3 regions of the Flavonifractor sp. An91 genome follow, and region 2 is predicted to be linked to each of the others. Evidence: riboswitches for the same ligand, from Rfam matches in the RefSeq annotation. Region 2 holds a riboswitch; each other region holds the start of a gene.
What was found. A riboswitch is a leader RNA that binds a small molecule or an ion and turns the genes downstream of it on or off. The one in region 2 is predicted to bind cobalamin.
Positions count from the first base shown of each region.

Region 1: another riboswitch for cobalamin. It lies ahead of B5G42_RS11835 (energy-coupling factor ABC transporter permease); the one in region 2 lies ahead of B5G42_RS14325 (S-layer homology domain-containing protein).
Region 3: another riboswitch for cobalamin. It lies ahead of cbiD (cobalt-precorrin-5B (C(1))-methyltransferase CbiD); the one in region 2 lies ahead of B5G42_RS14325 (S-layer homology domain-containing protein).

Region 1 covers NZ_NFHA01000020.1:55,661-61,994, forward strand. The annotation lists gene B5G42_RS11820 (cobyric acid synthase) at 1-1,121, shown strand, start outside; gene B5G42_RS11825 (precorrin-8X methylmutase) at 1,125-1,772, shown strand; gene B5G42_RS11830 (sirohydrochlorin cobaltochelatase) at 1,778-2,563, shown strand; cobalamin riboswitch at 2,587-2,711, shown strand; gene B5G42_RS11835 (energy-coupling factor ABC transporter permease) at 2,831-3,484, shown strand; gene B5G42_RS11840 (energy-coupling factor ABC transporter substrate-binding protein) at 3,498-3,794, shown strand; gene cbiQ (cobalt ECF transporter T component CbiQ) at 3,797-4,576, shown strand; gene B5G42_RS11850 (ATP-binding cassette domain-containing protein) at 4,573-5,421, shown strand; gene cobI (precorrin-2 C(20)-methyltransferase) at 5,418-6,110, shown strand; gene B5G42_RS11860 (NAD(P)-dependent oxidoreductase) at 6,107-6,334, shown strand, end outside.
Region 2 covers NZ_NFHA01000031.1:8,731-15,064, reverse strand. The annotation lists gene B5G42_RS14330 (S-layer homology domain-containing protein) at 1-342, opposite strand, end outside; gene B5G42_RS14325 (S-layer homology domain-containing protein) at 437-1,660, opposite strand; cobalamin riboswitch at 1,678-1,903, opposite strand; gene B5G42_RS14320 (homing endonuclease associated repeat-containing protein) at 1,907-2,665, opposite strand; cobalamin riboswitch at 2,680-2,816, opposite strand; gene B5G42_RS14315 (S-layer homology domain-containing protein) at 3,021-6,334, opposite strand, start outside.
Region 3 covers NZ_NFHA01000020.1:41,407-47,740, reverse strand. The annotation lists gene cbiE (precorrin-6y C5,15-methyltransferase (decarboxylating) subunit CbiE) at 1-586, opposite strand, end outside; gene cobK (precorrin-6A reductase) at 583-1,323, opposite strand; gene cobJ (precorrin-3B C(17)-methyltransferase) at 1,325-2,062, opposite strand; gene B5G42_RS11760 (cobalt-precorrin 5A hydrolase) at 2,059-3,045, opposite strand; gene cobM (precorrin-4 C(11)-methyltransferase) at 3,045-3,800, opposite strand; gene cbiD (cobalt-precorrin-5B (C(1))-methyltransferase CbiD) at 3,847-4,983, opposite strand; cobalamin riboswitch at 5,078-5,261, opposite strand; gene B5G42_RS11745 (GNAT family N-acetyltransferase) at 5,310-5,762, opposite strand; gene B5G42_RS11740 (cation-translocating P-type ATPase) at 5,765-6,334, opposite strand, start outside.

The sequences.
Region 1 (6,334 bases), on a different contig from region 2:
ATGATATCATCGTCATCGAGGGCGCAGGCAGCCCGGCGGAGATCAACCTGAAAGAGGAGGATCTGGTCAACATGGGCATGGCCCGCATGGCCAAGGCCCCCGTGCTGCTGTGCGGCGATATTGACCGGGGGGGCGTGTTTGCCTCCCTCTACGGCACGGTGAAGCTGCTGGACCCCGACGAGCAGGATATGATCAAGGGACTCATCATCAACAAGTTCCGGGGGGATGTGGAGATTCTCCGTCCCGGCCTGACCCAGCTGGAGGAGCTGGCGGGCAAGCCGGTGCTGGGCGTGGTGCCCATGCTGGAGGTGGACGTGGACGACGAGGACTCCCTGTCCGCCCGTTTGTCCAAATCCGGTAAAGTGGGTCTGGTGGACGTGGCGGTGATCCGCCTGCCCCGGCTGTCCAACTTCACCGACTTCAACCCCCTGGAGCGGATGGAGGAGGTCTCCCTCCGCTATGTGGGGAGCGTGGGGGAGCTGGGCTATCCCGACCTCATCATCCTGCCCGGCACCAAGAACACCATGGACGACCTGCGGTGGCTGCGGCAGAGCGGCCTGGAGGGCGCCATTCTGAAGCACGCCGCCAAGGGCGGCGCGGTCATCGGAATCTGCGGCGGCTATCAGATGCTGGGCAATACCGTCTCCGACCCTGATGGGGTGGAGGGAGGCGGCACCCTGGCGGGGCTGGGCCTGCTGCCCTCTGAGACTGTGTTCCAGGGGGAAAAGACCCGCACCCGGGTGACCGGCACCTTTGCCGCTGCCGACGGTATCTTTGCCCCCATGGCCGGTGTGGCCTTTGAGGGCTATGAGATCCACATGGGCAAGACGGAGAGCGCCGCCGCCCCGCTGGTACGGTTTGCCACCCAGACCGGGGAGGTCCATACCGACGGCCTCAGCGCGGGCAACGTGTGGGGCTGCTACGTCCACGGCATTTTTGATAAGGCTGGAGCGGCCTCCGCTCTGGTGAACTGCCTGCTGAAGGCCAAGGGTTTGGAAGGCCAGGCCGCCAGCGTGGACTGGCAGGAGTACGCCCAGCGGCAGTACGACAAGCTGGCGGACGGCCTGCGGGCCAGTCTGGACATGGAGCGGATCTACCGCATCCTGAACGGGGAGGAATGACCCATGAAAAAGATAGAGTTGCAGCGGGTGGCCCCCGCTGACATTGAGGCCAGAAGCATGGAGATCATCGGCCAGGAGCTGGGGGACCGGGTGTTTCCCGCCGACCAGCTGCCCATCATCAAGCGGGCTATCCACACCAGCGCCGACTTCGACTATGCCGACAATCTGGTGTTCTCCCCGGATGCGGTGGCGGCGGGCATCGCCGCCATCAAGGGGGGCTGCACCATCGTCACCGACACCCAGATGGCCTTCTCCGGCGTCAATAAGAGGGTGCTGGAGAAGTTCGGCGGCAAGGCCGTATGCTTCATGTCCGACCCGGACGTGGCCGCTGAGGCCAAGGAGCGGGGGGAGACCCGGGCCACCGTGTCCATGGAGCGGGCCGCTCAGCTGGAGGGCCCCCTGGTGTTGGCCATCGGCAACGCCCCCACCGCTCTGGTGCGGGCCTGTGAGCTCATCGAGGAGGGGAAGATGGCCCCCGCTCTGGTGATCGGCGTGCCGGTGGGCTTTGTCAACGTGGTGGAGAGCAAGGAGCTGCTGCTCACCATGGACACCCCCCACATCGTGGCCCGGGGCCGCAAGGGGGGCAGCAACATCGCCGCTGCCATCTGCAACGCCCTGCTCTACCAGGCCAGCAACAACGTACGGGAGTGAAGGATATGAAACAACAAGCCCTTCTGGCGGTGTCCTTCGGCACCAGCCACCGGGATACCCTGGAAAAGACCATCACCGCCATCGAGAAGGCCCTGGCCGCCGCCTTTCCGGAGCGCACTCTTCGCCGGGCCTTCACCAGCGGTATGATTTTGAGAAAGCTGGAGCGGGAGGGCACCCACATCGACGACGTACCCGCCGCCCTGGAGAAGCTGGCGGCGGAGGGATACACCGACGTGCTGGTCCAGCCCACCCACATCATGAACGGCGACGAGTACGACAAGATGATGGCTCTGGCCGGCCCCTTCGAGGGCCGGTTTGAGAAGCTGACCTTCGGCCGCCCCCTGCTCACCGAGACGGGGGACTACCTGGACGCGGTGGGGGCCCTGCTCCAAGACCTGCCCCAGGCAGAGGAGGGCAAAGCCATCCTCTACATGGGCCACGGCACCGAGCACTTTGCCAACTCCTGTTACGCCCTGCTGGAGTATGTGTTCCGGGATATGGGCCGGAAGGACGTGGTCATCGGCACGGTGGAGGGCTACCCCGGCTTTGGGGAGGCGGTGCGCCGTATCCAAGAGCTGGGTGCCACAAACGTAGAGCTGCGCCCCCTGATGATCGTGGCGGGCGACCATGCCAAAAACGATCTGGCGGGGGAGGAGGAGGACTCCTGGAAGTCCCTGCTGGAACAAGAGGGCTACGCCGTCAACTGCGTGCTCCAGGGCCTGGGAGAGTTTCCCAGTATCCAGGCCCTCTTCGTCAAGCACGCCGGAGAGGCCAAACAACTCCAGGCGTAAGCCTGTTTGCATAGAGGGCCGGGAAAAGGGAAGCCGGGTGCAAATCCCGCGCAGTCCCGCTGCCGTAAGAGAAGAGCCGCCGGGCACCATGTCACTGGGAAAACCTGGGAAGACGCGCGGCGGCAGAGAGGCTCAAGCCGGAAAACCTTGCCCGGCCCGGAAACCACCCACCTACGAGTGATAGGAAAGGATGAGACAACCATGAAAACTCTGACTGCCAACAAAACCGTCCGCGCCGCGGCGGTGCTGGTGGGGCTGCTGGGTCTGATGACCATGAGCGCCTCCGCCATGCACATCGCCGAGGGTATGCTGCCGGTGAACTGGGCCATTGGCTGGGGCGCGGTGTGCGTGCCCTTCGTGGTGGCCGGCTTCTTCTCCATCAAGAAGAAGATCGATCAGGCCCCCCGGGCCAAGATCCTGCTGGCCATGTGCGGCGCCTTCGCCTTCGTGCTGTCCGCCCTGAAGATCCCCTCGGTGTCCGGCTCCTGCTCCCACCCCACCGGTGTGGGCCTGGGCGCCATCCTGTTCGGGCCCCTGGTCATGACGGTGCTGGGGCTGATCGTGCTGCTCTTCCAGGCCCTGCTGCTGGCCCACGGCGGCCTCACCACCCTGGGCGCCAACGTATTCTCCATGGCCATTGCCGGGCCCATCGTGTCCTGGCTGGTCTATAAGCTGCTGCGGAAGGCCAAGGCTCCTGCCGCTGTGGCGGTGTTTGCCGCCGCCGCCCTGGGTGACCTCTTCACCTATGTGGTCACTTCGGTCCAGCTGGGGGTCATCAACGGCGGCATGGTGAAGTTCCTCACCATCTTTGCCGTGACCCAGATCCCTCTGGCCATTGCCGAGGGCCTGCTTACCGTGGTGATCTTCAACGTGCTGGAGAAGTACAGCAAGACCGAGCTGCATGAGCTGCAGGTGCTGTAAGGAGGGGACGGATATGAAAGTTTGGCAGAAAAATTTGATTTTGATCCTGTTGGTGGTGGTCATTGCCGCCGTGCCCCTGTGGCTGCTGCCCAATGCCGAGTTCGGCGGAGCCGACGGCCAGGCTGAGGAGGCCATTATGGAGCTTAACCCCGACTATGAGCCCTGGTTTGAGCCCATTCTGGAGCCCGCCAGCGGCGAGGTGGAGTCTATGCTCTTTGCCCTCCAGGCTGCCATCGGCGCCGGTGTGGTGGGCTTCATTCTGGGCCGCATCACCAAGAAGCCGGACGGAAAAGAGAAAGGAACGAACTGACCATGGGCACCGACCGCTACGCCTATCAGTCCCGCCTGCGGCGGGTGTCTCCCATGCCCAAGCTGCTGCTGACGGTAGTCGCTCTGGTGATCTGCCTGTGCTGCGACAGCGTGGCGGTGGGCCTGTTTACCCTGGTTCTGATGGGGGGGCTTATCACCACCCTGGGGGGACTGTCCCCCAGGGTGTACCTCCATTTTTTAAAGGTGCCGCTGATCTTTCTGGTCATCGGCTGCCTTACCATCGTGGCGGGGGCCTACCCCGCTGGGACGGAGATGGTGGCAGCTATTCCGGTGGGCAACAGTTTGTGGGGCTTTACCGTGGATGGCCTTTGGCTGGGCGGCCGGATCTTCTGCAAGGCCCTGGGGGCGGTGGGATGTATGTACTTTCTCTCCCTCAATACCCCCGTTACCGATCTGACCATGGCCCTGGAGAAGCTCCATGTGCCCAAGCTGCTGGTGGAGCTGATGGAGCTCATTTACCGCTTCATTTTCGTGCTGGCGGAGACGGCTGCCAACATCCGCACCGCCCAGGATTCCCGGCTGGGCTACCGGGGGTTCCGCCGGTCGGTGTCCTCTCTGGGGATGCTGGCCTCCATGGTGTTCCTGCGGGCCTGGCGGAAGGCCGACCGTATCTATACCGCCCTGGAGTCCCGGGGCTATACCGGCAGTCTCACCACCCTGAACGACGCCTACCGTCCGGGGTGGGGGCTGCTCCCCCTCACCGTATTTGCGGCGGCGGGACAGATCGCCATTTGGTTTGTGGAAGGGAGGCTGCTGCCGTGAAGGCCATCCAGGCAGAAGATCTGTGTTATACCTATGAAGATGGCACTGTGGCCCTGGACCATATCACCTTTGCCGCAGAAAAAGGGAAGGTCACCGGTATCCTGGGGGCCAACGGGGCGGGCAAGTCCACCCTATTCCTCAGCCTCAACGGGGTGCTCACCCCCAAGAGCGGCAAGGTGGTGCTGGGGAGCCAGCCGGTGCGCTATGACAAGAAGGGCCTGCTGGAGCTGCGCCGCCGGGTGGGTATCGTGTTCCAGGACCCGGACGACCAGCTCTTCTCCGCCGACGTGTACCGGGACGTGTCCTTCGGCGGGGTGAACCTGGGCCTGCCGGCGGAGGAGGTCCGCCGCCGGGTGGAGGACGCCCTGGAGCGCACCGGAGTGTCCCATCTGCGGGACAAACCCACCCACGCCCTGTCCTACGGACAGAAGAAGCGGGTGGCCATCGCCGGTGTGTTGGTGATGGAGCCGGAGGTGCTCATTCTGGATGAACCTACCGCCGGGCTGGACCCCCAGGGGGTCAGCGACATCATGAAGCTGCTCGCCCGGCTGCGGGACGAATTGGGCATGACGGTACTCATCGCCACCCACGACATGGACATCGTGCCCCTGTACTGCGACTACGCCTACCTGCTGGGGGGCGGCAAGGTGCTGCTGGAGGGTACGCCGGAGCAGCTCTTTGCCGACCCGGCGGCCCTGCGTGCCAATCATCTCCGTCTGCCCCGCATCGCCCACCTGATGGAGGTGCTGCGGGAGGTGGATGGTCTGGACGCCGACCGGTCCGCCGCCACCATCGGGGCGGCCCGGCGGGAGATCCTGCGAATGCTCAAGGAGGAAAACCAATGAGAGGAATGTTGTACGGCGTGGGGGTTGGCCCCGGCGATCCCGAGCTGATGACCAAGAAGGCCGAGCGCATCATCCGCCAGGCGGCGGTGCTGGCCGTGCCCGACGCGGGCCGGGGGGAAAAGACCGCCCTCAATATCGTGGGGGAGCTGGCCGACGGCAAGGAACTGCTGACCTGCGAGGCCCCTATGGTGCGGGACCATGCCGCCCTGGACGGGGCCTATGAGCGCAACGCCGACTTGGTGTGCGCCGCCCTGGACGGGGGTAAGGACGTGGCCTTTATCACCCTGGGGGACCCCACGGTGTACTCCACCTATCTCTACCTCCACAAGAAGGTGGCGGCCCGGGGGTATGACGCCCAGATCATCCCCGGCGTGCCCTCTTTCTGCGCGGTGGCCGCCAAGCTGAACATGGCCCTGTGCGAGAAGGGCGAGCGGCTGCTCATCGTCCCCGCTTCCCACAAGGATGTGTCCGACTGCCTGGACCTGGACGCCAACCTGGTGTTTATGAAGGCGGGCCGTGAGATCGGTGCCCTGAAAAACACCCTGGAGGAGCACGGCCTGCTGGGCCGGGCTTCCCTGGTGGCCAACTGCGGCATGGAGGGGGAACTGGTGTGTCCCCGCTTTGCCGACCTGGAGGAGGGCAGCGGCTACTTCTCGGTGGTGCTGGTGAAAAAGGGGGAAGAGGCGTGAAGCTCATTATGACCGGGCTGGACTGGCATAAAGCCCCCATCGACCTGCGGGAACAGCTGTCCTTCACCCGCAATCAGGTGCTGGAGCTGGACCGCCGCCTGTCCCGCCGGGAAGGGGTGGAGGGCTGCGTGCTGCTGTCCACCTGCAACCGCACTGAGCTCTACCTGTCCTGCGGGGAGGGGCCCATGCCCGACCCGGGACGGCTGCTGTGCGCCGAGGCGGGG
Region 2 (6,334 bases):
TCCCAGAGGGGTGAGCAGGTTATAGCCTGCCACATCGGAGGGATCGGCGCCGATGGCGGTGAGGGCCACGATCAGGCGGGAATATTCGGTGTACTTCTTGTCGTGGAGGTTACCTTTGTGTTCCTCCACATAGTCCTCCACCGTGGCGTAATAATTATCCCAGTATTTCTGGGGTACGTCGTAGCCGGAACGGGCCAGGCCGATGACAGCCCATTCGCCGCCCACGGATCCCACCTGAGGTTCACGAACGGTGTTGAGCATATACTTTGCGCTGCCCTGCACTGCGGCGGTCAGATCCGTCTCCGCTGCAAATGCGGGGACACTCAGGCTGAGCAGTAGCATAAAAGCCAGGAGAAAGCCTGTTCCGCGTTTGAAAACCGTTTTCATAGGAACTCCTTTCCGTGCCGGGGCGTCTTGCGCCCCGGCACGTCGTTTGTTATTTCGTCAATTCTGTGAAGCGCATGAGGATGGTCGCCACTTCGGCACGGGTGGCCGTACCGGCGGGGTCAATGACATTGGCGGTTTTGCCGGAAATCAGTCCGGCACCCACCGCCCACGCCATGGCATCGGAAGCCCAGGCGGCGATCTGATCGCCGTCAGCGAATTTGCTCAGGTCGCCTTTGGCGCTGGTATCCAATTTGCTGTACTTGGCGTAGCGGTAAAGCATGGTAGCCAACTCTTCGCGGGTAATCGCCTGCGTGGGTGCAAACTTGCCATCGCCGACGCCGCTGACGATACCGTTGGCGCTGGCCCAGGCCACGGCAGAGGTATACCAGGTATCCGGTGCCACGTCCATAAATGTTTTACCTTCACCCGTTGCAGCAGGCTCGCCGGACAGACGATACAGGATGGTGGCCAGCATGGCCCGGTTCAGGTACTCGTCAGGAGCAAAAGTAGTGTCGCTGGTGCCGTTCATCAGGCCGTTTCCATAGACATAAGTAATGGCTTCAGCGGCCCAGTGGCCGGACAGATCGGTGAAGGGCATGGTCTTCTGTGTGGTTACCACAAAGGTGCTCAGATGGGTGATCTTCACCTGTATGCTCAGTTTCCCGTTTTGCTTGATGCAGGTTCCGGAAACGGTTTCTTTGGAGCCGTCGGCACTGAGCGCGATCACCTTGTAAGTCTCGCCGGAAACAAAGGCGGAGCCAGTCACCGGAATGGTGACGGTCAAGGATTTTCCGTCAAAGGTGGTGAGCTCCTTTTTGCCGGAGGTAATGGTCACTTCCACTACTATCGCGTCTTCCAACTGGGAAGCGCTTACCTGCTCCTTGACATCCTCAGGCTTCTTGGCTTCCACTGTGATCGTCACGGTGCTGCCGCCGGCCTGCCGGGCAATGGCGTCCAGAGCGGCGTTGGGAATGGACACGCTGCCCACACCGGTCTGCACTTCCAGGGCCGCGTCGGTGTTCTTGACCACGTCCTTCAGGGACTGGGTGGAAACTTCCGTCATCACCTTTTTGGCCTCGCCGGTGACCTGAGGCGCAATAACAATGGCGCTGCTGCCCTCGGTCTTGGCCGTAGCGATACCATGCCAAACACCAGCAGCAGGCTCAATACTCGCTTCTTCATATTTCCTCCGTCTCTCCTTTCGAGTGTTGCTCTGCCAGGGCATAAAAAATGCCGTGACAGATCCCGATGATCGCCACAGCCGTGTTCCCATGGTCGGGTCGCTCTTTGACGGCCCTTTGCATTTCTTGTAGGTCTTCTGACTTGCGCTTCAGGGGAGTTTCCCCACAACATCGGATCTGCCTTCCCAGGTTTCCCCAGTGACTGACTTTCGTCAACGATCCGGCGTCTCAGCGCTTACAGCGGCGGTTACCGTTCGGGACTTGCACCCGATTCCCTTGTTCATCCCTCCCTCTGCTTCCGCCGAGAAAGGGCCACAACAAATGCCCCTATTTACTTGTCAGTTATCCTTCCTCGCCTCCTGCCATTTCTCAAAATACTCTGCGGCGGCAATTACATTCTCCCACGAACGGAATCGCTCACAGAGGATCTTCGCCTGCGGTACATCACGTTTGCGCGGCGGGTATCCAAGGCGGCATCTGCGGCGAGTCACATCCTCCAGAGCACCGCAGATCTCCGGATCCTCCGCCAGCATCTGTGCCCAATCCGGCATATTCAAATCCGGTATTGGTAATCGCCGCATCCCGGCCGCCCGCAGTGCACCCGGCCAGGTACCAAACCGCGCTTTCAGGTAGATGCGATACAGAGAAAAGACCTCATCCTGTGTGGGCGCACGTCCCAGGCGTGACGCCGCATCGTGCAGAACAGCCAGCAAATCCTCGTTGGAATAGCTGGCATAGACCGCCCTGCCAAGCCCACTGGACAGCGTAAGAGATGCATAAGGGTGCTTTTCAGCGTTGTCTGCATACTCTGGTGGAGCTTGCTGTGCCCATTTCTGTATCAAATTGCGGTATTGTTCTGCCTCTTGCGGCGTAAGTCTAGCTGGGCGAGCCTGCCTTCGCTTGCTGACGGTCTTCACCCCCCTTCCAGTTTCGGGATCTGCTGCCGGCTCAGAAAACAAAAAGCCGGCAGACAATGGTGTCTGCCGGTAAAAAGCAGATATCCATTGCCGATCCCTGCAAGTAGAGCATTTGTACATTAAAAATGTACAAAAACCCAAGCCATCTCCAAACATGGACATGGCTGCAAAAATCGGCAATGGATACCACCTTGATCAATTACCATGGAACAGGCTGACAATCCTGGCTTATGGCCGGAGCCAAATACAGTAGAGGTAAGACTGCGCCGGATTCTCACCGGCTTGTCAGTTGGCATATGTCAAGCATATGACCTGTTCACGAAAATATTCTATCCGCTTTTTATGACGTTGTCAAGGGAATCCGAAGACAAGGATACCTATGGCAGCCCTTGTCTTCAACTGCCGACTTTTGCCGGGCTGGTTCTTTGGGTCAAACTTGCTGTTTCCTCAGGATCGGACTTCCGGGATCCACAGCTGGGGATGCTGTGGATCCCGGAGATCCTTGAGAGGGAAGTATGCTTCAACGAGGAGGCAGTTACTTTGCCAGTTCCTCGCCAAAACGCATCAGAATCATGGCCACTTCGGCCCGAGTAGCGGTGCCTTGCGGCACAATAGTGGTTGCGGTACGCCCGGTGATCAGCCCCTCCGCGTATGCCCAGCGCAGAGCCTCAACTGCCCAGTCGCTGGCGTTCCCGGCGTCAGTGAATGCCGAGAGATCACCAGCTGCGGCTGTATCATGCTTCATAAACTTGGCGTAACGGTAAAGCATAACGACCAGCTGCTCCCTGGTGATACTGTCAGTGCCACCGAACAGACCATTTCCGTAACCTGTGACGATGCCGTTCCCATTGGCCCAGGCTACGGCGTTAGTATACCAGGTATCCGGCGCCACATCGGTGAAGGCCGGGGCTTTACCGTCTCCGGCGGGCGAGCCCGCCAGGCGGTACAGCACGGCAGCCAGCATGGCGCGGCTCATCTCCGCGTCAGGGGAGAAGGTTGTTGTACTGGTGCCGTTGAACAGGCCGTTTTTATAGACGTACTGAACCGCCTCAAAATACCAGGCATCCTTATCCACATCCGTGAAAGGCAGACCGGCATCCAGAGCCGCGAAAGCCGCCTCAGCCTCTGTCAGTACGTTGTAGTTGCGAACCAGCTTCTTCTGGGTGTCGGTCAAGGCATCATATGCTTTCCGGGCCGCTTTGATCTTATCGCCGCTGTCCTTGGTAACAGTTCCGATGGCGTTGATGAGTTTTTCCACCGCCTGGGCCGCTTTCTGGTTATCGTCATAGCCGTGAGTTCCGGGAACTGTATGGTAGTCACCGGTATAGAAGAAGGTGATTTTATCGCCGTCGCTCAGGTAATACTGGTTCAGCGTTATCTCCGGCAGTGTACCGTTGACACGGTACATCCAACCACTGCCTTCGCCATGCTCCAGTTCGGAAAGGGTAACGCCGTTGGAATCCGTCACAGCGCTGACATAGGAGCCGCTGCCCTCATAGCGATATCCCGCCTCACGCAAGGCCGCCTGCAGCGCATCCCACGCCGTCCAGTCCTGACTACCGCTGCCGGTAAAGGTGTATGCGCTTAAATCAGCAAAGTTTTCGAAGCCGCCGCCGCTGACAGAAACCGTAGCCTGAATCTGTTCCGGCTGGGGATTCGGATTCTCTCCGCCCTTGGTTCCCTTTACTGTTACTGTCACAGAAACCGGGCGTTTATAGAACTGTTCAAACTGCGCGTAAGCCGGATTGCTGCCAAATTTCTCCCAGTATTTCCCGTATGCGCTGTGGGTCAGGACACTGTCCAGCGTAACCTTTGTGTCGTACTCCGGGCGGGTGACCAGGAGATTTTCGCAGGCGATGACGGTGGGACGGCTGGAGCGATACTCCCGCCACGGCTGGGCGTTCATCGGGTCGTAACCCGGCAGATCATCCACTTCCGCTCCGCCGAAGGTCAGGTTGATCGCGCCGTAGATATACTGCGGCTGCCCCTGGTCGCCCTTTAAAACTTCCGCAAACGGTTCCAGATTCTCTGTCACCTGGGTCTTATCCGTATTCTTGCCGCGGATGCCGTTCCAGTAGGCGTTCTCCGTACAGACGCTGTCCATGAACGCCGCAGCGGAGTTGATTTCATCCTCTGTCAACGGCTGCACGGTCAGGGAAAACGTCTTCTCTCCCAGCAGGGCATTGTTGCGGCGATCCAGAATTCGCACTGTATAAGACACATCCACGGCCGGGCTGCCGGGCAGCGGGCGGTAGACCACAGCGTGATAGCCGCTGAATTCCAGCACATCGGTGTTGCTGCTGGTCATGGTCACTTTCTGATTATAGCGATCCGGCAGAATACCGGCAGACTCCAGCTGGCCAGGTGTGGGCATTTGCAGATCTGCGGTAACCTGGGTGGGAGTCACAGGCGTCTCTTTGTCCACAAAGTCCCGCAGCAGGGAGGGATACTTCTCCAGAGCCTCGTTGATCTGGGCGGACTGATCCACATCATTGGGTGCTACCGTAATAACGAATTTTCGAATGGCAGCGTACCAGTCCTGCACAGCGCCTTCAGCAGTTGCCTCCTGAATCATGTAGTCATCCAGGCGGTTGAACCGGGCCGTGGCGATCAGCGGGAAGGTAAACGGATCGCCACCGAACGGCGGGCGGTTAAGCGTAGCGGTGTAGGATCCATCCGGATTTGTCTGCACCGTCAGCGCATCCGTGTCAGTGGACGACCACTGAATGCGTACATCGCCGTAGGTATCCAACCGTGTGGGAAGGATCAGGTCTTTGTCTACCTGGCCGTCTACGGTGACCGTGTACCACCAGCCCTCGTCCTGGGTCACTGTGGCGGTATTGGTGTTCTCGCCCCGGATCTGCTCCCAGGTGATGGAGTTCACCGCACTGGAGAGATAGTCTTCGAGATAGTCATTTGCCCAGCCGATGTGAACTGTCATTGACACCTGTACGGACTGGTCACCCAGCAGCAGCCGGAAGGTCACATCACGATAGAGCGCATAGTTGATGCCCAGGCCGCCTTCATCCCTGTAATAGGTGATCGTACCATCGTTGGCCAGGTAGCTGCCAGCCTGAGGCAAGACTTTGGTGCCGGGCGCAACAAACTCCACTTTTATGGCACGGGGGTCATCATCATATCTATACTGGGCCATATCCACCGGGTAATCCTTTCGGAGCAGATACTGTTCCATGGCCTGGCGGATGTTGGTGTGGCCGTAAGCCTCCAGGGGCTGGATGAACGTACCGCCGGACTGGGCCTCGTCACGGATGGCCTCCAGGGTCTCCAGATCCTGCGCGCCCTGGGACCAGAGAACCAGCCGGAATTCCTTCTGCTTGGAGGCTTCTCCCTTTTTTACCTGGGCGGTCAGGGTGATTTCCAGCTTGCCGTTTTCCGGAAGGGTGAGCGCACCGTCAGGCAGTGAAATACCGCCCTCCGGCGATGTCGTCCAGGTGATGGCACTGCCATGCTCGCCCTGTCCGGGCAGTTTCAGGGTGAGGGCATTCCGGATCTGGTAGATACCCTGGCTGTCGGCGGAGAGAGTCTTGCCGTCTGTTGTTTGCAGGTTCAGCGCCGCCAGATCCGCCGCCGCGTCCTCCTCATCGGTGCTCACCACCGGCGCGCTGCCGCCCTGCCAGCTGAGGATGGGGAAGCCGCTGTTGACCCCGTCGGTATCCATATGGAAGGCGCTGCCCAGTTCGTAGGCAAAGGCATCGGTTCGCATCTCGTCAGCGCTGATTGCCTTGGTATCAGGCGCAGTGGACGCGGTATTGTCGGCAACGGCGGGAATGGATCCGTTGGGAAGGAAGAAGATATTCTCCACCGTGCCCGCATTGGTGCCGATCACAA
Region 3 (6,334 bases), on a different contig from region 2:
CCGACAAGTCGGCAAAGGACTGCTCCGCCAGCTCCGCCGCGGTACCGGTGACCACCCGCTCGTCGGGGTAGCTCAGCCGCTCCCCCACTGAGGCAGTGACCCCACCCAGCCCCCGGCGGGTCAGCTCCTTGCAGATGTCCTCCGCCTTGGTGGCGCCGCCGGTGAGGGCAAAGGTGCGGCTGTTGCGCTGGATCTCCCCCACCACGTTGTGGCTGCGGCCATGGGCGCTGACGATCTTTACGTCCTGCCAGCTGGTGTGGAGCTTGGCGCAGAAGTAGCTGAGGGAAGAGATGCCGGGGATGGTAATAACCTCGTGGTTGCCCAGCAGGGTCCACAGTTTTTTGGCTCCGCTGTAGAAGCCGGTGTCCCCGGACAGGAGCACTCCGATGGGGCCCTCCTGCTGCTTTTCGATGTATTCGGCGATGTCGCTCCCGGCGATGAGGGGGACGCAGGTATGGCTCTCCTGGAAGGGCTCCAGCAGCCGGGGCGCGCCCACCAGGGTGGAGCACTCCTTGACGGCCTCCAGCGCCCACACCGTCATGGTCTCGGGGGCGCCCATGCCCACCCCGATCAGATAGACTTTCATGCCCGTTCCTCCTTCAGCCTCTCCTGGATCTCCTCCATAGTCAGCCCGGTCTCCTGGTTGGGCCGCTCCACCACCAGCAGGGCGCACCCCGCCTCACGGGCGGCCTCCGCCTTCTCCCGAAAACCGCCGTAGCCCCCGGTGTCCTTGGTCACCAGGGTCTTGATGTGATATTGCTTCAGCAGGGCCACATTCAGTTCCTTGGAAAAGGGGCCCTGCATACAGATGATATTCTTGGGCGGAAAGCTCAGCTTCAGGCAGCGGTCCAGGGAGTCCGCCATGGGCAGCACCCGGGGATAGCACCGCTCCACCAGGCCGGGCTTGGCAAAGGCGTCCAGCTCCTTGCTGCCGGTGGTGAGCAGCACATTACCCGGCAGCCGCTCCAGCATATACGCCGCCCCGGCCATGTCTCCCGCCTTGTGGCACAGATCCTCGCCGTCGGACTGGCGCACCAGCCGCAGGAGGGGCAGACCGGCCCCTTCCGCCGCCGCCTTGATGTTGGCGGTCACCTCCACGGCGTAGGGGTGGGTAGCATCCACCACATGGGTGAAAGGGCGGGAGGCCATCAGAGCCTCCATCTCCCCCCGGTCCATCCGGCCCACATGGGCCTCCGCCTGGGGGGGGAGCAGGGTCTCGCCGTAGTCGGTGGCCACGCACACCAGGGTGGGAATCTTCTGACCCAGCAGCCACTGGGCCAACTCTCTCCCCTCGCCGGTGCCGCCGAAGAGCAGGATGTTCATCTTATTCCCCCCGCCGGAGGTAGCCCCGGGGGGTTACCATCTTACCGCCCAGCACCTTGGTTTGGCTGTTGCCGATGAACACGGTGGTGAACATATCCACGTGGGTGTCCCGCAGCTGGGCCAGGGTGAGGATCTTGCCCTCCTCCCCTTCCCGGCCGATGTTGCGGACGGTGCCGCACACGGTGTTGGGGTCCTTGTCCCGCAGCAGGATATCACAGGCCCGCTGCAAATAGTCGGGCCGGTTCCGGCTGGAGGGGTTGTAGAGGCAGATCACGAAGTCCGCCTGGGCGGCGGCGGTCAAACGCCTCTCGATCTTCTCCCAGGGGGTGAGCAGATCGGACAGGGAGATCACCGCGAAGTCGTGGGTCAAAGGAGCGCCCAGCACGGCGGCGCCGCCGCAGGCGGCGGTGATGCCGGGCACCACTTCGATCTCGATGGGCTCATAGTCCTGGGCCACCTCGTAGATGAGCCCCGCCATGCCGTACACGCCGGAATCGCCGGAGCACACCACCGCCACATCCTTGCCGGTGAGGGCGGCCTCCACGGCAGCCCGGCAGCGGTCCACCTCCCGGCGCATCCCGGTGGACAGCACCTCTTTTTCAGGGAAATCAGGCTTGACCAGCTCGATATAGGCGGTATAACCCACGATCAGGTCGCACCCCTCCAGGGCGGCCCGGGCACGTCCGGTGAGGTCGGCGCCCCCGCCGGGGCCCAGTCCGATGACAGTTACTTTTTTCATAGGATCTTCCTTCCCGCCACCGCCACGGTGACGCCGTTTTTTGCCTGCTTGGGCACCAGAATAGTCCCTCCGGCACACACTGCCGCCCGCTCGCACACGTTGTCCACCCCGGTGATATGGGCCACAAAGGCAGACGGGGTGAAGGCTCCCTCCGCCTGTTCCAGCTCCGCCGCCGAAAAGACGGCCAGGGGCAGGTTGTGGGCGGCACAGAAGGCCAGCAGGCCTGGTTCGTCCTGTTTCAAATCAATGGTGGCCACCTGGGTTACCGACTGGGCTTCATAGCCGGACAGGGCCTCCTCCACCGCCGCCCGGATGGTCTCCATAGGAGTTCCTCTCCGGCAGCCGATGCCCAGGATCAGTCCCTTGGGGGCCAGCCGCAGGGTGCGGAGAAAGGGCCCCTCTCCCCGCCGGTAGGTGACCCACACCCCCAGCTCCGCCAGGCCGCGAGTCAGTCCCGCCGGGCAGGGGTGGCCGAAGTCGCTGACAAAACCCACCGGCTTCCCCTCCAGCAGGGCGGCGGAGATCTCCTTGGCCAGCACCCGGTCGGTAATGACCATGTCCCGCTCCCTGGCCCACACGTCCACAGCAAAGAGGCCGTTGACGTCGGTGGCGGTGGACACCGCCGCCTGACCGCCGGTAAGGGCGGCCACCTTCAGGGCCAGCTCATTGGCCCCTCCCACATGACCGGACAGCAGGGGGATCACAAACCGCCCCGCCTCGTCCACGCTCACCACGGCGGGGTCGGTAAATTTATCCCTCACATGGGGGGCAATGGCCCGGACGGCGATGCCCGCCGCTCCCACAAAGAGGAGGGCGTCCGCCTCGGCCCAGGCTTTTTCCGTCCAGCCCTCCAGGCTGTCATAGGCCTCCGCCCCCACCTCAGGGGCGAACCGGGCAGGCACATGGAGGGTGGCCTCCAGCGCATCAGCCAGGGTACGGCCCAAAGCCGCCCCCCGCCGGGTAAAGGCAATGATGGCCGCCATCACTTGCTGGCCTCCCGGAATTCATGGGTAAAGGTGGGGTCGTACAGCTTGGACCGCTTGTAATCATCCCCCAGAAAATAACCGATAGTAATGAGGGCCGTCTTGGTTACATGGTTCTCCTTGGCGGTTTTCGCCAGGGTGGACACGGTGCAGCGGTACACCTTCTCCTCCGGCCAGGTGGCCTTGTACACGATGGCCGCCGGGGTATCGGGCGCATAGCCCCCCGCCATCAGCTCCTCCTCCACCTGCTCCAGCAGGCCGGTGGACAGGAAGAGCACCATGGTGCAGCCGTGGGAGGCCATCTTCCGCAGCTGCTCCCCCTCGGGCACCGGGGTACGGCCCGCCATGCGGGTAATGATAACCGACTGTGATACATCGGGCAGAGTATACTCCGCGCAGAGGGCAGCAGCCGCTCCCGAGAAGGAGGACACACCGGGGGTCACGTCGTAGGAGATACCCAGTTTGTCCAGCTCGTCCATCTGCTCCCGGTGGGCGCCGTACAGAGAGGGATCGCCGGTGTGGAGCCGGGCAGTGGTGCCCCCCCTGGCCTCGGTGTCCTTCATTACCTCAATGACCTCTTCCAGGGTCATCTTGGCGCTGTCATAGACCTGGCAGCCCTCCTTTTTATAATCCAGCAGGGCGGGGTTCACCAGGGAACCGGCATAGATGATGACATCCGCCTCCCCCAGCAGCTTAGCTCCCCGCACGGTGATGAGATCGGCCCCACCGGGGCCCGCGCCGATGAAATGTACCATAATCGAAACTCCTATCTGTATCGGCGGACGGCCGTAAAAGTCGCCCCTACGATTGATGTTGATGCAGAGCCAGCAAGTTTTCAGCCCCTGTTGTCTTTCCCAGCAGTCCGTACTGGTTGGAGAAGAACACCGCCTCAATGGCCAGGTCGGGCCCGGCCCGGTGGTGCAGCACCTCCTCCAGAGCCTGGGCGATGGAGGCCATCACCGGCTCCAGCAGCCCGTCCTCTTTCAGCAGCTCTACCCCGGCATCGGTGGTAGGGCAGGCAAAGAGGGCTTTCAGCAGCGCCGGGCTCCCGCCCGCCAGGGCAGCGTGGGCGGTGAGGGTCTCCCGCCGGCCATCGGCCACCTTGGAGTGGGTGTTCATGTTCCCCGCCGCCACTTTAATCAGCTTGCCCAGGTGGCCCACCAGCAGGAAGGATCGGAAGCCCAGCCCGGCAGCGTGGTCGATGGCGTGACCCAGATAGTTGCTGCAAGTGCAGCGATGGGTCAGGTCCAGGTCCAGAGTCCCCTCCGCGAAGGAATCCCCGTAGTTGCCGGGGGTGACCAGCAGATCGGTCACGCCTGCGGCTTTGGCTATATCCTGCTCCAGGTAGAGGGAGTCAATGAGGGCGGCCTCGCTCATGGGGCGGACGATGCCGCTGGTACCCAGGATGGAGATGCCCCCTTCAATACCCAGCCGGGGGTTGAAGGTGTGGGCGGCCAGCGTCTCTCCCTCCGGCACCGAAATGGTAATGGACAGTCCGCCGGTATAGCCCGCCCTGGCCATCTCCTCCTCCGCCTGGTGCCGGATCATCATCCGGGGGGTGGAGTTGATGGCAGCTGCGCCTACCGGCTGGTCCAGTCCGGGCCGGGTCACCCGGCCCACGCCGGTACCGCCGTCGATGGTGATGCCGGGGGTGTCGGTCTTTTCCGCCCGTGCGAAGATCAGGGTTCCGTTTGTCACATCCGGGTCGTCCCCGCCGTCCTTCCGGACGGCGCAGCTGGCCCAGCCGGTTCCGGCGGACTGTTCCAGCAGTTCAACCTCCACCGCGATCCCCGCAGGGGTATCCACCCGCACTGCGGGCAAAGCCTCCCCGGTAAGCAGCAACCGGACTGCCCCGGCTGTAGCGGCGGCGGCACAAGTGCCGGTGGTATAGCCGCAGCGCAGCTGCTTGTTCCCCACCGGGATATACAGTTCCAGCACCAGACCGCCTCCTTCGACACAAAAAGGCCCTCCCCAGCTTTGGGGAGGGCCTTTTTCAATGAAAAAATGCCGCACCTCTCCACCTCAGAGCTACGCAATACGGTATCCCTGCAGCGGGTCTCCTGGCTTGCGTTTCCTCCTCCGGCGCACCTTCTCAGCCCCACGGGCCAATGGTATTCGCGCCTTCGTCCACGCTTACAGTAGAGGTAAGACTGCGCCGGATTTACACCGGCTTCCCCTTTCGCGGCACTGCCGCAACTGCGGATACAATTCAATTCTCCGCTCATTATATCAGGGTTCAGGGGAAAAGTAAAGGTAATTTCTTGTCATATGGGCGCACAGGCCGGTTCCCGTGCCATGACAAAATTGGTCAATTTGACCCCATGGCGCTCCACCTGCTGCTCCCGCTCCACCTGCCAGCCCCGGCGTTCAAAGAAAGGCCGGGCGGTGAGAGAGGCGTGAGTCAGCCGGGCGCCGGGCAGGGCATCGCACAGGGCGGTGGCGATCCCCCGGCCCTGGAGATCCTTATGGACATAGAGCCGGTCCAGGTAGCCGTCGTCGGCCAGATCGGCAAAGCCAGCCACCATCCCGTCCCACTCCGCCACCAAAGTAGTGTGGGCCTGAAAGGAGGCATCCCAGGCCGCCAGATCCACCTGTCCGTCGGCCCAGGCATCCAGCTGTTGTGTGGTATAATCCCGCCCGCACACCCCATGGACCGTCTGATAAAAGAGCTCCGCCAGAATGGGGCAGTCCGACGGACGGTAGGGCCGTACCGTCAGACTCATGTGCGGCGCCTCATATGTCTGGCCTTGTCCCACAGCAGGGCGCCGTACTGACATACCTTCAGCAGCACGTTCATCACCGGGTAGGACAGGCCCAGGAACACCACCAGTACCAGGAAGGACTGAATCGTCAGCTGGCTCAGGCCAAAGCTGGCCCCGAACCAGATGATGGCCACCGCGGAGGAGGCGCTCATGGCGATCATCAGCACCCGCCGCTTCCAGTCGAAGGGCTTACACACCTGATAGAGCACCAGCAGGCCGATGACCACCAGCAGAATGGTGGACATGGTGGACAGCTCGTCGGTGGTGAAGCCGAACACCAGATAGAAGGCCTCCAGCCCCAGCACGATGATCAGGTCGGTAAGGCCGCCGGGCAGGGCTGCCCGGAACACGTTGGTGAGAAATTTTCCCTTTACCAGGGCGTGGTTGGGCTCCAGAGCCAGGAAGAGGGAGGGCACGCCGATGGTGACGGCGCTGAGGAAGGAGATCTGCAGCGGGGTCACCGGGTAGGGGAAGGTGGCGAACAGGGAGATGATGGACAGGAAGAAGGAGAAGATGTTTTTCACCAG